Regions from separate parts of the Mesorhizobium sp. M0077 genome, predicted to be linked through region 1. Evidence: riboswitches for the same ligand, from Rfam matches in the RefSeq annotation. Region 1 holds a riboswitch; each other region holds the start of a gene.

Region 1 (3,268 bases):
TCCGCGCGGGGCAGCGTCGAGGCTTCGATCAGCCTGAGGTCCTCGTCATGGCTTTCACCAGGCAGCAGCGCCAGCTTGATGCCACGTTCGCGAGCAGTCACCGCGAGTTGGTCGCAGCCATAGCGCCACCAGTCATAGCCGCCGAGGATGCGCACCAAGATCACCTTGGCCTGGCGGGCGACGCTGTCGATCCAGAGGTCCACGGACATGGGATGGCGCAGGTCGCGCAGCGCCGCCAGCCGCATCCACGGCAGGCGGGCGGCATCGGCCTTCCACGCCGCCGCGAGGCCGGCGAGGTCGCTGTCGGTGAAGGACAGCGCCACGATATCCGCCGGCGTCTGCCCGAGATCGACGGGCTCGGCGAGATCGTCGAGCGAGGCGGATGTGGTGGTGAGTATATGCATTTCGGCTCGTGGTTTGGATCAGCCGGCGAGTATACGCTCGATCGCCGGGCGGTTCAGTCCTTTCAGGCCAATGACGACAAGACGCGAGCGGCGGTCGTCCTCAGCCGCCCAGGCGCGGTCATAGTAATGATTGACGCGCGGGCCGACGGCCTGCAGCAAAAGCCGCATCGGCTTGCCGCCGACATCGACGAAGCCTTTCACACGCAGCACATTCTGTTCCTCGGCAACCGTGGCGACGCGCTTGGCCAGTTCGTCCGGGTTGGTGATCGAGGGGATGTCGACGATGAAGGTGTCGAAATCGTCATGCTCGTGGTCGAAGGCGCCGTCATGGTGCGATTTGCGGTTCTCGATGTCGTCCTCGACGGCGAGGCCGAGGCCGAGCAGCACCGAGGGATCGAGCTTGCCATGTGCGGTCGGCACGATCTTCACGGCGCGGGCGGAATGTTCATTGATGATGGCGTTGGCGCGGGCCGAACCGGGGGCGTCCATTAGATCGCTCTTCGACAGGATGATCAAATCGGCGCAGGCGATCTGGTCCTCGAAGACTTCTTCGACCGGATCGTCGTGGTCGAGCGTCTCGTCCTGAGCGCGCTGTGCCTGCAAAGCGTCCATGTCGTTGGCGACGCGGCCTTCGGCCAGCGCCGGGCCGTCTACCACGGCGATGACACCGTCGACGGTTACCCGGCTCTTCACGCTCGGCCACTGGAACGCCTGGACCAGCGGCTTGGGCAGAGCCAGGCCCGAGGTCTCGATCAGGATGTGGTCAACCTTCGGCGTCAGCGCGAGAATCTTGTCGAGGGCGGGCACGAAATCGTCGGCGACTGTACAGCAGATGCAGCCATTGGCGAGTTCGACGATGTTTTCCTCGGGGCAGGTGTCGATGCCGCAGCCTTTCAGGATTTCGCCGTCGATGCCGATGTCGCCGAACTCGTTGACGATGATGGCGATGCGCTTGCCCCCGGCGTTTTCCAGGAGATGGCGGACCAGCGTCGTCTTGCCGGCGCCGAGAAAGCCGGTGACGACGGTGCAGGGAACACGGGAGAGATTGCCGGCCGGGTTTGAAGCGTTCATCGTCAGTCCTTCAGCGTATCGAGGGGTGGGATGCGGGCAACGAGGCCGCGCTTGAGGCTATCGGGCCGGCCGCGCCACGGGATGAGGCCGTCGGCCGAAGTCGCGAAGAGCTTTGCGCCGGTGACGAGGTCGGCGCCGCTGGTTGCGGTCAGATCGCCGAAGACATAGCTCCAGCAGCCGTCACGCAGGATGGCAGCGCTCAGCCGGCGCTTGCAATTGCCGAGACATTCGGCGGTGCGGACGCGGATGTTGTCATCGGCAGCCGCGAGGCGCGTGTCGTCGGCCAGCAGTTCGCCGGCGCGGGGGTGAGCGTCTGAGCCGGTTTCATCGCGGCATGAGGCGCAGACGATGACGGTCACGCCAGCCAACGCGTCGCTATCGGCAGACGAAACATCCGCTGTGCCAGCCGAAAAACTGCTGTTCTGGTCCAAAAACCGTGCTCCTTGCCCGGAAACCCGCCAGGCGATCGGATACTTTGTCTCAGACGGCAGGTCTCCTGGCTCGCGGGTCATCGCCTTGGTTAGCCGCCTTCCCGGTGTTACCCAGTGGCTTTCGGCCTTGGCTCTTCGCTTACAGTTGCGGGGACAGCCGCGGATTTGGGATTTTCGTCCCGTACCGCATTCCCTCTTGGCCCTTGCCGTTGCGGGCAGGGGACCGTCTGGAACGGATTTAGGCTGTTGCGGGGAGTTGTGTCAACGCACGGCTACGACATGGCGATGTCGGCCAAAGGCTTCCCCAAATTGCCGGCCGGCGTCACTTCGACGCGCTCAAGGCCAAGCCAGCCCTGCATCTGCTTCAATTCCTCGAACAACTCTGCAGCTGTCTCCGGCGGCGCGCCGGGTTCGGCGTAGGCGGCGTGGACGCGCAGCACGCCGGCGGGACGGTCGGCCTTGAGGTCGACGCGGGCGACGATCTTGTCGCCGAGCAGGAAAGGCAGCACGTAATAGCCATATTGCCGCTTGTCGGCCGGGGTGTAGATCTCGATGCGGTAGCGGAAATCGAAGAGACGCTCGGTGCGCGCGCGCTCGAAGACCACCGGATCGAAGGGGGCCAGCAAGGCGCGGGCCTCGATCTTTCGCGGCAGGCGGGCGTCCCTATAGAGGTAAGCCGGCTTGTCCCAGCCTTCGACGTTTACCGGCAGCAGTTCGCCCATCTCGACCAGTTCCTCCAGCCGGCCCTTCATGTCGGCCGGCGACAAGCGGAAATAATCGCGCAGGTCACCCGACGTCGCGATGCCGTGGGCGCGGGCGGAAATGCGCAGCAATTCGCGGTGCGCGTCCTCGGCCGCCGGCACCGGCAGGTCGAGGATCGCCTGCGGCAGCACGCGCTCGGGCAGGTCGTAGAAACGCTCGAAGCCACGGCGGTGCGCCGTGGTGATGCGTCCGGCCCAGAAGAGCCATTCGAAGGCGTGCTTGGCGTGGCTCCAGCCCCACCAGCCGCCCGAACCTTTCTGGCCCTCCAGTGCCGAAGCGGCAATCGGGCCGCGCTCGGCGACCGCGCGGTAGATCTCTTCGATATAGGCGGCGTGCTCGCGGCCCCATTTGGCGAGGCCCAGATACATTTCGTCGCCGCTTTCAGCGCGCTGCATGCGCCAGCGCATCAGCGGGTAGGTCTCGACCGGCAGGAACGAGGCCTCATGCGCCCAGTATTCGAACACCGTGCGTTTGCGGGTGATGGCCGCATTGTCGAGCAAAGCCAGCGGGTAGGGGCCAAGCCGCGAATAGAGCGGGATATAGTGGGCGCGCACCACCGCGCTGACGGAATCGATCTGCAGCAAGCCGGTGCGCGACAGC
Region 2 (3,268 bases), on a different contig from region 1:
GCAGCTCGGCGAGGTGCAGCTGGTCTATATCGATATCGGCCGCGCCGACCTGCCATTGGTGACCAAGCTGCCCGGCAATGTCGAGGTCAAGCGCGGGGCAAAGCTGCGGCTGACCGCGGATGCCGGGGACCTGCACATCTTCGACGCCGATGGGCACTCCTTCTCGCTCAAGCCGGTGGAAGTGAAGGCGGCTTGAGATAGCTGCGTCGTACAGGCATGAAAAAAGAGCGGCGGGCTAGGCCCGCCGCTCTTTTTTAAGCTTCGGCTGTTAGTTGTTGCCGAACCGATCCCTGTCGCTGCTCTGAGGAACGAACTTCTGTTGGTCGTCCGACGAGTTCAGCAGCTTGTAGACCGCCGAGTTGGTGCCGGTCGACGAAGTGCGGGTGGTGTCGACGGCAGCGGCCGGCTGGTTGGCGCCATTGGAGCCATAATTGTCGCTGCCGGCAAAGGCAGCGCTCGAAACAGCCAGAACGGCTGCGGCGGCGAGAACGATCTTCTTCATTTTAGTCTCCTGAATTTTTCTGATGCCGCCAGCTGCAGCGGATAAGCCCGCCACGTGCTGGAAACCGGCTTTAGCGGCCGAAAAGGTTACGGTCGGCACCGTGGGCAGGCGCCTGCTCGGCTGGAGCCGACTTCTCAACCGAAGCCGTATGGCCACTATCGGTCGACGTAATCGCAGGCTGGTTGGCGCCGTTCGAACCGTAGTTGTCGCTGCCGGCGAAAGCGCTGCCGGAGATGGCCAAAACGGCGGCGGCAGCAAGGATGATCTTTTTCATTTCAAATACTCCTGAATTTTTTGGGATCCCGAGAGCGACGGGTTAGCCGCCCTTCTTTGGTCGGGATCAGCGATTGCCGTAGAGGTCGCGGTCGGCGCCCTGAACGACAGGCTGCTTGTCAGCGTGCGCCGGCTTCTGAATGGAAGCCGTATACGAGCTGTCGACCGAGACGGCTGGCTGGTTCGCACCATTGGAACCGTAATTGTCGCTACCGGCGAAGGCGCTGCCGGTGATCGCCAAAACGGCTGCGGCAGTGAGGATGATCTTTTTCATTTTTAGTACTCCAGTTTGTCTGTCCGTCTAGCGGCGTGTCTTGGGAGGAATTCGCGTCGTTCGGACAGCCCCGATGTGGGAAAGCCATAGGCTGGTTTCCAATCACGAAGTTGTTCCGTGTGGACCACGGTCCTGCACCTTGAAATTGTGCCAGGAAGTTCCTCTATGGTCATTTATCGCATTGTTTTCAGTCGCTTATGCCGAACCGAGTGGTTCGCTCCGATGTCGGTTTCCGGGCCGTCGTTCACACCGTCCTGCACGCATTGTCAACAGAAACGAACCGTTCGGTTCGATTAGAGATTGCTAATAGTAACTTTTCGATACCGTTGAGCCCTTTTTGCCCCCGATCGAACTGGATCCGCAGCGATTCGAAACGGCGATGATGGCGTCGCAAGAAACGTCTCAGCTCTTTGACCGGCGGCGGGGGGCGTATGCCGCGCGTGTCGCGCCGCATGGATATGATGTCGCTTTCATGCCGACGTCGCGATCGCTGCCGTGATTAGATGATCGCATCTCAGGTGCCGCTTCGTGACGACGCAGCGGAGAATTGGGAAGCCGGTCAGAATCCGGCGCTGCCCCCGCAACGGTGGTGGAGTTGAAGTCGCAACGGGAGACCACTGGGCAAGAGCCTGGGAAGGTGTCGCGATGGTCCGCAAGGACAACTCCAGAGCCCGGAAACCAGCCCGAGATGCATAGACTCGACTGATCGCGGTGGGCGGTCAAGAGGTGGATAGTGCATGTCCGGCGCCGCGCCGGCCTGCGTCCGATCCTTCCTCCATCACCACCAAGTTCAGTCCTTAAACCACGAGGACAGAACTATGGATACGCGCAACGACATGCTGAGGCTCCTGAACGGCCGCAAGCAAGGCTTTTCGCTGGAACAGCCCTTCTACACCGACCCGGACTATTTCAAGCTCGACATGGAGCTTATCTGGTATCGCGACTGGCTGTTCATCGGCCATGATTGCGAACTGCCGAAGCCCGGCAGCTATATCACCGTGCAGATCGGCGATTATCCGGTGGTGCTGGTCCGCGACCAGAAGGGCAACATCAACGCCTTTCACAATTCCTGCCGCCATCGCGGCAGCCGTGTCTGCAACACTGAGAAGGGCATGGCGGCAAAGCTTGTCTGCCCCTATCACCAGTGGACCTACGAGCTTGACGGCCGGCTGCTGTTTGCCCGCCAGATGGCCGACGGTTTCGACAAGAGCCAGTTCGGCCTGAAGCCCGTCGCCTGCGAGAGCGTCGGCGGCTACATCTTCATCTGCCTGGCGAAAGAACCTGCCGACTTTGCGCCGATGCGCGCCATGATAGAGCCCTACCTCAAGCCGCACCGGCTGAATGAAGCCAAGGTCGCCTTCGAGAGCACCATCATCGAGAAGGGCAACTGGAAGCTGGTCTGGGAAAACAACCGCGAATGCTATCACTGCGCCGGCAATCATCCAGAGCTGTGCAAGACATTCCCCGAAGCGCCGACGGTGACCGGCGTGCAGGGCGCCGACAGCGATCCGGAGATGCTGGCGCACTGGGCGAAATGCGAGGCGGCGGGCCTGCCGAGCAAGTTCCGCATCGATCCGGCCGGGCAATACCGCGCCACCCGCGCGCCGCTGCTGCGCGATGCCGTCAGCTACACGATGTCCGGAAAGCGCGCGGTGACGAAGAACCTGTCCGACACTGTTGCCGCCGACCGCATCGGCACCTTGATGCACTACCACTATCCGACGACCTGGAACCACATACTGATCGACCATGCGGTCACCTTCCGGGTGCTGCCGATCAGCGCCACCGAAACCGCGGTGACGACCAAGTGGCTGGTGCACAAGGATGCGGTCGAGGGGGTCGACTACAACCTTGAGGAGCTCACCCATGTCTGGACCGAGACCAACGACCAGGACCGCCGCATCGTCGAGGAAAACGCCTTTGGCATCCTGTCTCCGGCCTATGAGCCCGGCCCCTATTCGGAGCTGCACGAGGGCGGCGTGATCCAGTTCGTCGAATGGTACGCGGCCTTCATCGGCCCGCGCCTTGCCGAAGGCGGCCGGCCGGCGCTACGCAGCGTCGCGTGAGCTGGAGCAGGCGAAGAGGGACCAGAGGATGAATGCGATGACGGATCTTGGGCTCTATCGCCATCTTGACCAGATGGCGCCGTGGAACGATAGGCTGCAGGTGCTGGAAGTGATCGGCGTCAGCGACGAGGCGCCCGACGTCAAGACCTTCAC
Region 3 (3,268 bases), on a different contig from region 1:
TCTCGTAGTCGACATAACTGAGCTGGCCCTTCGCATGAGCGGACCGCGCGCGGCGTACCTGCGGCGTCTGCGGGAAGGACCCGATTGTCGTCGTCGGGAACGGCGGCAGCCCGAGCGTGCCGGCCTGGACTCTGGAGCGCTCGCCAAAAGCGCTCTCTCGTCGTTTCATGCTATGGTCAATGCTGGCGATCCGCCCCTCAACAAGCGGGTCATGGATCTTCGTGGACGTCAAGCGAGTGGCGGCAGCCTCGGCAGAAGCTTTCAACGCGGCTGCCACCGCATCCCTGCCTTTGGAAAGGGCCCGGGCCAGCAAGACCAGCTCGTCGGTCTTCTGGGCCGCGAAGGCGAGCCACGACCTGATGTCGGCCTCGAGTTCCGTCTCCATGCGCAGGTCAATCGGCACATGCAGCATCGAGCAAGAAGGCGCGATTTCGACGCGGTCCAAGGGCCAGCCGGCGACGATCGGTTTGATGCGGTCGAGAATGGCGGGCAGGTTCGCACGCCAGACGTTGCGGCCATCGATCAAGCCGAGCGAGAGCACCAGATCCTTCGGAGCGAGCCGACCCACCGTTTCCAGCTGCTCGGGAGCGCGCACGAGATCAATATGCAGGCCGGCCAGGGGCAGAGAAACCGCGGTTTCGAGATTGTCTCCCAGCGACCCGAAATACGTAGCCAGCATGATCTTCAGCTCGGGCGCGGCTTTCGACAGCTGGCCATAGGCGAATTCGAACGCAGCTCGTTCGTTCGGGTTCAGATCGAGGACAAGCGCTGGCTCATCGATCTGCACCCAGTCGGCTCCCGACAGCTTCAGCCTCTGCAGGACTTGCTCGTAAACGGGCAGCAGCCGCGGTAGGAGCGCGATGGGACCGAACCCTTCGGCACGCGATTTCGCCAGCTTGAGGAAGGTGATGGGTCCAAGGATGACTGGGCGTGTGTGAATGCCGAGAGCTTTAGCCTCGAGGAAGTAATCGACCGGCTTCGATGACGAGAGGGCGAACGTCTGATCATCATCGAGTTCCGGCACAATGTAGTGGTAGTTGGTGTCAAACCACTTGGTCATTTCCATCGCGGTTACACCAGGTCCATGAGCCTCCTCCTGGTGACCAGCGTGTCCACAATCCTCCGTCTGACCCTGGTTGCCGCGCGCCATTGCGAAGTAGATGTCAAGTGGGACCTCGCCGCTATTCCAGCCGTACCGGGATGGAATGGCCCCGACCATGGCTGCGGTGTCGAGCACATGGTCGTAAAGCGAGAAGTCGTTCGACGGGATTTTCGACACGCCGCGATCGCGCTGCTCTTCCCAGCTAGCGGCTCGGAGCGCCTTCGACGTCGCAAGAAGGTCGCCAGCGGACGATGTTCCGGACCAGTAGCTTTCGAGGGCGAATTTCAGTTCTCGCCGACGACCGAAGCGCGGCACGCCGAGCGTTGCTACAGGAATTTGCTGAGAGACAGTCATGTCATACCCCGATGGTTGGGGGCGTCGGTGACAAGGAAGGCGCTAGCAGGCCGGCACGCCGGTTGCAGCGGCCACCGAGACACCCCGCCCGTGGACGTAATTCGCCGTGGCAGGTCTCTGGCTCGCGGGGTCATAGCCTCTACCCGTCTTCCCGAGGGTATTCGCCTCAGTGACATGAGTGGATTGGCTCGCCGCTAACAGTTGCGGGGGCAGCGCCGGCATCGCACCGGCTTCCCTCTTAGCTCCGCTGCGGCAGCACCGTACGCGAGAACCACAACAGCAGACAATCACAGCAACCCGCTCTTTGTCAATGACGCATAATGAAATGTTTATGTCGTTATATGGTCGCGTTTTACGCCTTTGTCTAGCATTGTGAAATATTCAGTCTGCTGCCCGCATTCGGCATCGTGGGACGTGATCGCAAGTCAAGTCCGACGGACGCCGCGAGTTCTCCGTTACCTCAGGAACCTTACTGGCCTTCCCCAAGCTGAGCTTCTGGAAAATGCTGGTGACGATCTGGATGACGGTGAATGCCGTCATGGCAAGCACGCCTTGCACCGCTCCTCCAGCGAGCTTCACGGCAGCAGCATGGGTCAGTTCTCCGAAGCGAATGGCTGTCGCTATCAGCGAGCTTTGACACAGTTCCGCCACTGCGGTCATCGCGTCAGTAGGGCGGGTGGTTAGTTGCCCGCGCATCTACAGCAACCCAGCCCCTTCCGCCTCGCGGCGCAAATTCTGCCTTGGCCTTGGGCCGATCTGCTGGATCACCAGGCCGGCCGCCAGCGAGCCAAGGTCGCCGCAGGTCTTGAGGTTGCGGCCCTGCGTGTAGCCATGCAGGAAACCGGCGGCGTAGAGGTCGCCGGCGCCGGTGGTGTCGACCAACTCCTTGATGGCGGTCGCCTCGATGACCACGGTCTCGTCGCCGCGCACGATCACCGAGCCTTTTTCGGAACGGGTGACGGCGGCAATCTTGCAGTCCTTGCGGATCTGAGCCAGCGCCTCGTCGAAGGATTTTGTCTGGTAGAGCGACTTGATCTCGTGGCTGTTGGCAAAGACGATGTCGACAGTGCCCGAGCGCATCAGCTCGAGGAACTCGTCGCGGTAGCGGTCGACGCAGAACGAATCCGACAACGTCATCGACACTTCGCGTCCGGCCTCGTGTGCGAGCTTCGCCGTCTGCCGGATCGCCTCCTTGGCGCGCGGCGGATCCCACAGATAGCCCTCGAAATAGCTAACCTTGGCGCCGGATGCCTTGTCGGCCTCGACATCGTCAGGGCCAAGCTCGACGCAGGCGCCGAGATAGGTGTTCATCGAGCGCTCGCCGTCGGGCGTGACGAAGATCATAGAGCGCGCCGTCGGCGGCTGGCCCTTGAGCGGCCTGGTGTCGAAGGCGACACCCTGTGCATGGATATCGTGCGCATAGATTTCGCCCAGCGCATCGTTGGAGACCTTGCCGAAGAAGGCGGCGCGTCCGCCGAAGCTGGCTACGCCGGCCGCCGTGTTGCCGGCACTGCCGCCGGAGGCCTCGATCGCCGGGCCCATGCGGCTGTAGAGCAGTTCGGCGCGGCGCGTGTCGATCAGGTTCATCGCGCCCTTGATGATGCCGTTGATCTCGAGGAATGCCTCGTCGCACTGGGCGATGATGTCGACAATGGCATTGCCGATGCAAAGCACGTCATAATCCGGCATCAATGTCTCCGCCAAAAAACCCGAGCCGGCTTCTCGCCACGCCTGCCAGGCGCGGGTCTGCCCGGTGGAAATGGGCTTTCCGCTTGCCAATCCGTTCGCCGGCGGCTCTCACGGGGCGGCGAG

The links. Region 1 has a riboswitch for cobalamin ahead of NKJ57_RS25490 (DUF1636 family protein). Riboswitches for the same ligand answer to the same signal wherever they lie in the genome.
Region 2: it holds a riboswitch for cobalamin, as region 1 does, so the genes downstream of both, NKJ57_RS13895 (aromatic ring-hydroxylating oxygenase subunit alpha) here and NKJ57_RS25490 (DUF1636 family protein) in region 1, are expected to answer to the same signal.
Region 3: it holds a riboswitch for cobalamin, as region 1 does, so the genes downstream of both, metE (5-methyltetrahydropteroyltriglutamate--homocysteine S-methyltransferase) here and NKJ57_RS25490 (DUF1636 family protein) in region 1, are expected to answer to the same signal.

The regions. Positions count from the first base shown of each region.
Region 1 covers NZ_JAMYUL010000016.1:45,273-48,540, reverse strand. Annotated here, with positions in the region: gene cobN (cobaltochelatase subunit CobN) at 1-404, opposite strand, end outside; gene cobW (cobalamin biosynthesis protein CobW) at 423-1,475, opposite strand; gene NKJ57_RS25490 (DUF1636 family protein) at 1,478-1,906, opposite strand; cobalamin riboswitch at 1,945-2,149, opposite strand; gene NKJ57_RS25485 (winged helix-turn-helix domain-containing protein) at 2,179-3,268, opposite strand, start outside.
Region 2 covers NZ_JAMYUL010000005.1:381,603-384,870, reverse strand. Annotated here, with positions in the region: gene NKJ57_RS13915 (ABC transporter ATP-binding protein) at 1-196, shown strand, start outside; gene NKJ57_RS13910 (DUF680 domain-containing protein) at 269-502, opposite strand; gene NKJ57_RS13905 (DUF680 domain-containing protein) at 573-776, opposite strand; gene NKJ57_RS13900 (DUF680 domain-containing protein) at 843-1,049, opposite strand; cobalamin riboswitch at 1,549-1,750, shown strand; gene NKJ57_RS13895 (aromatic ring-hydroxylating oxygenase subunit alpha) at 1,868-3,115, shown strand; gene NKJ57_RS13890 (FAD-binding oxidoreductase) at 3,153-3,268, shown strand, end outside.
Region 3 covers NZ_JAMYUL010000019.1:13,568-16,835, reverse strand. Annotated here, with positions in the region: gene metE (5-methyltetrahydropteroyltriglutamate--homocysteine S-methyltransferase) at 1-1,456, opposite strand, end outside; cobalamin riboswitch at 1,548-1,747, opposite strand; gene NKJ57_RS27080 (adenosine kinase) at 2,153-3,145, opposite strand; gene metK (methionine adenosyltransferase) at 3,254-3,268, opposite strand, start outside.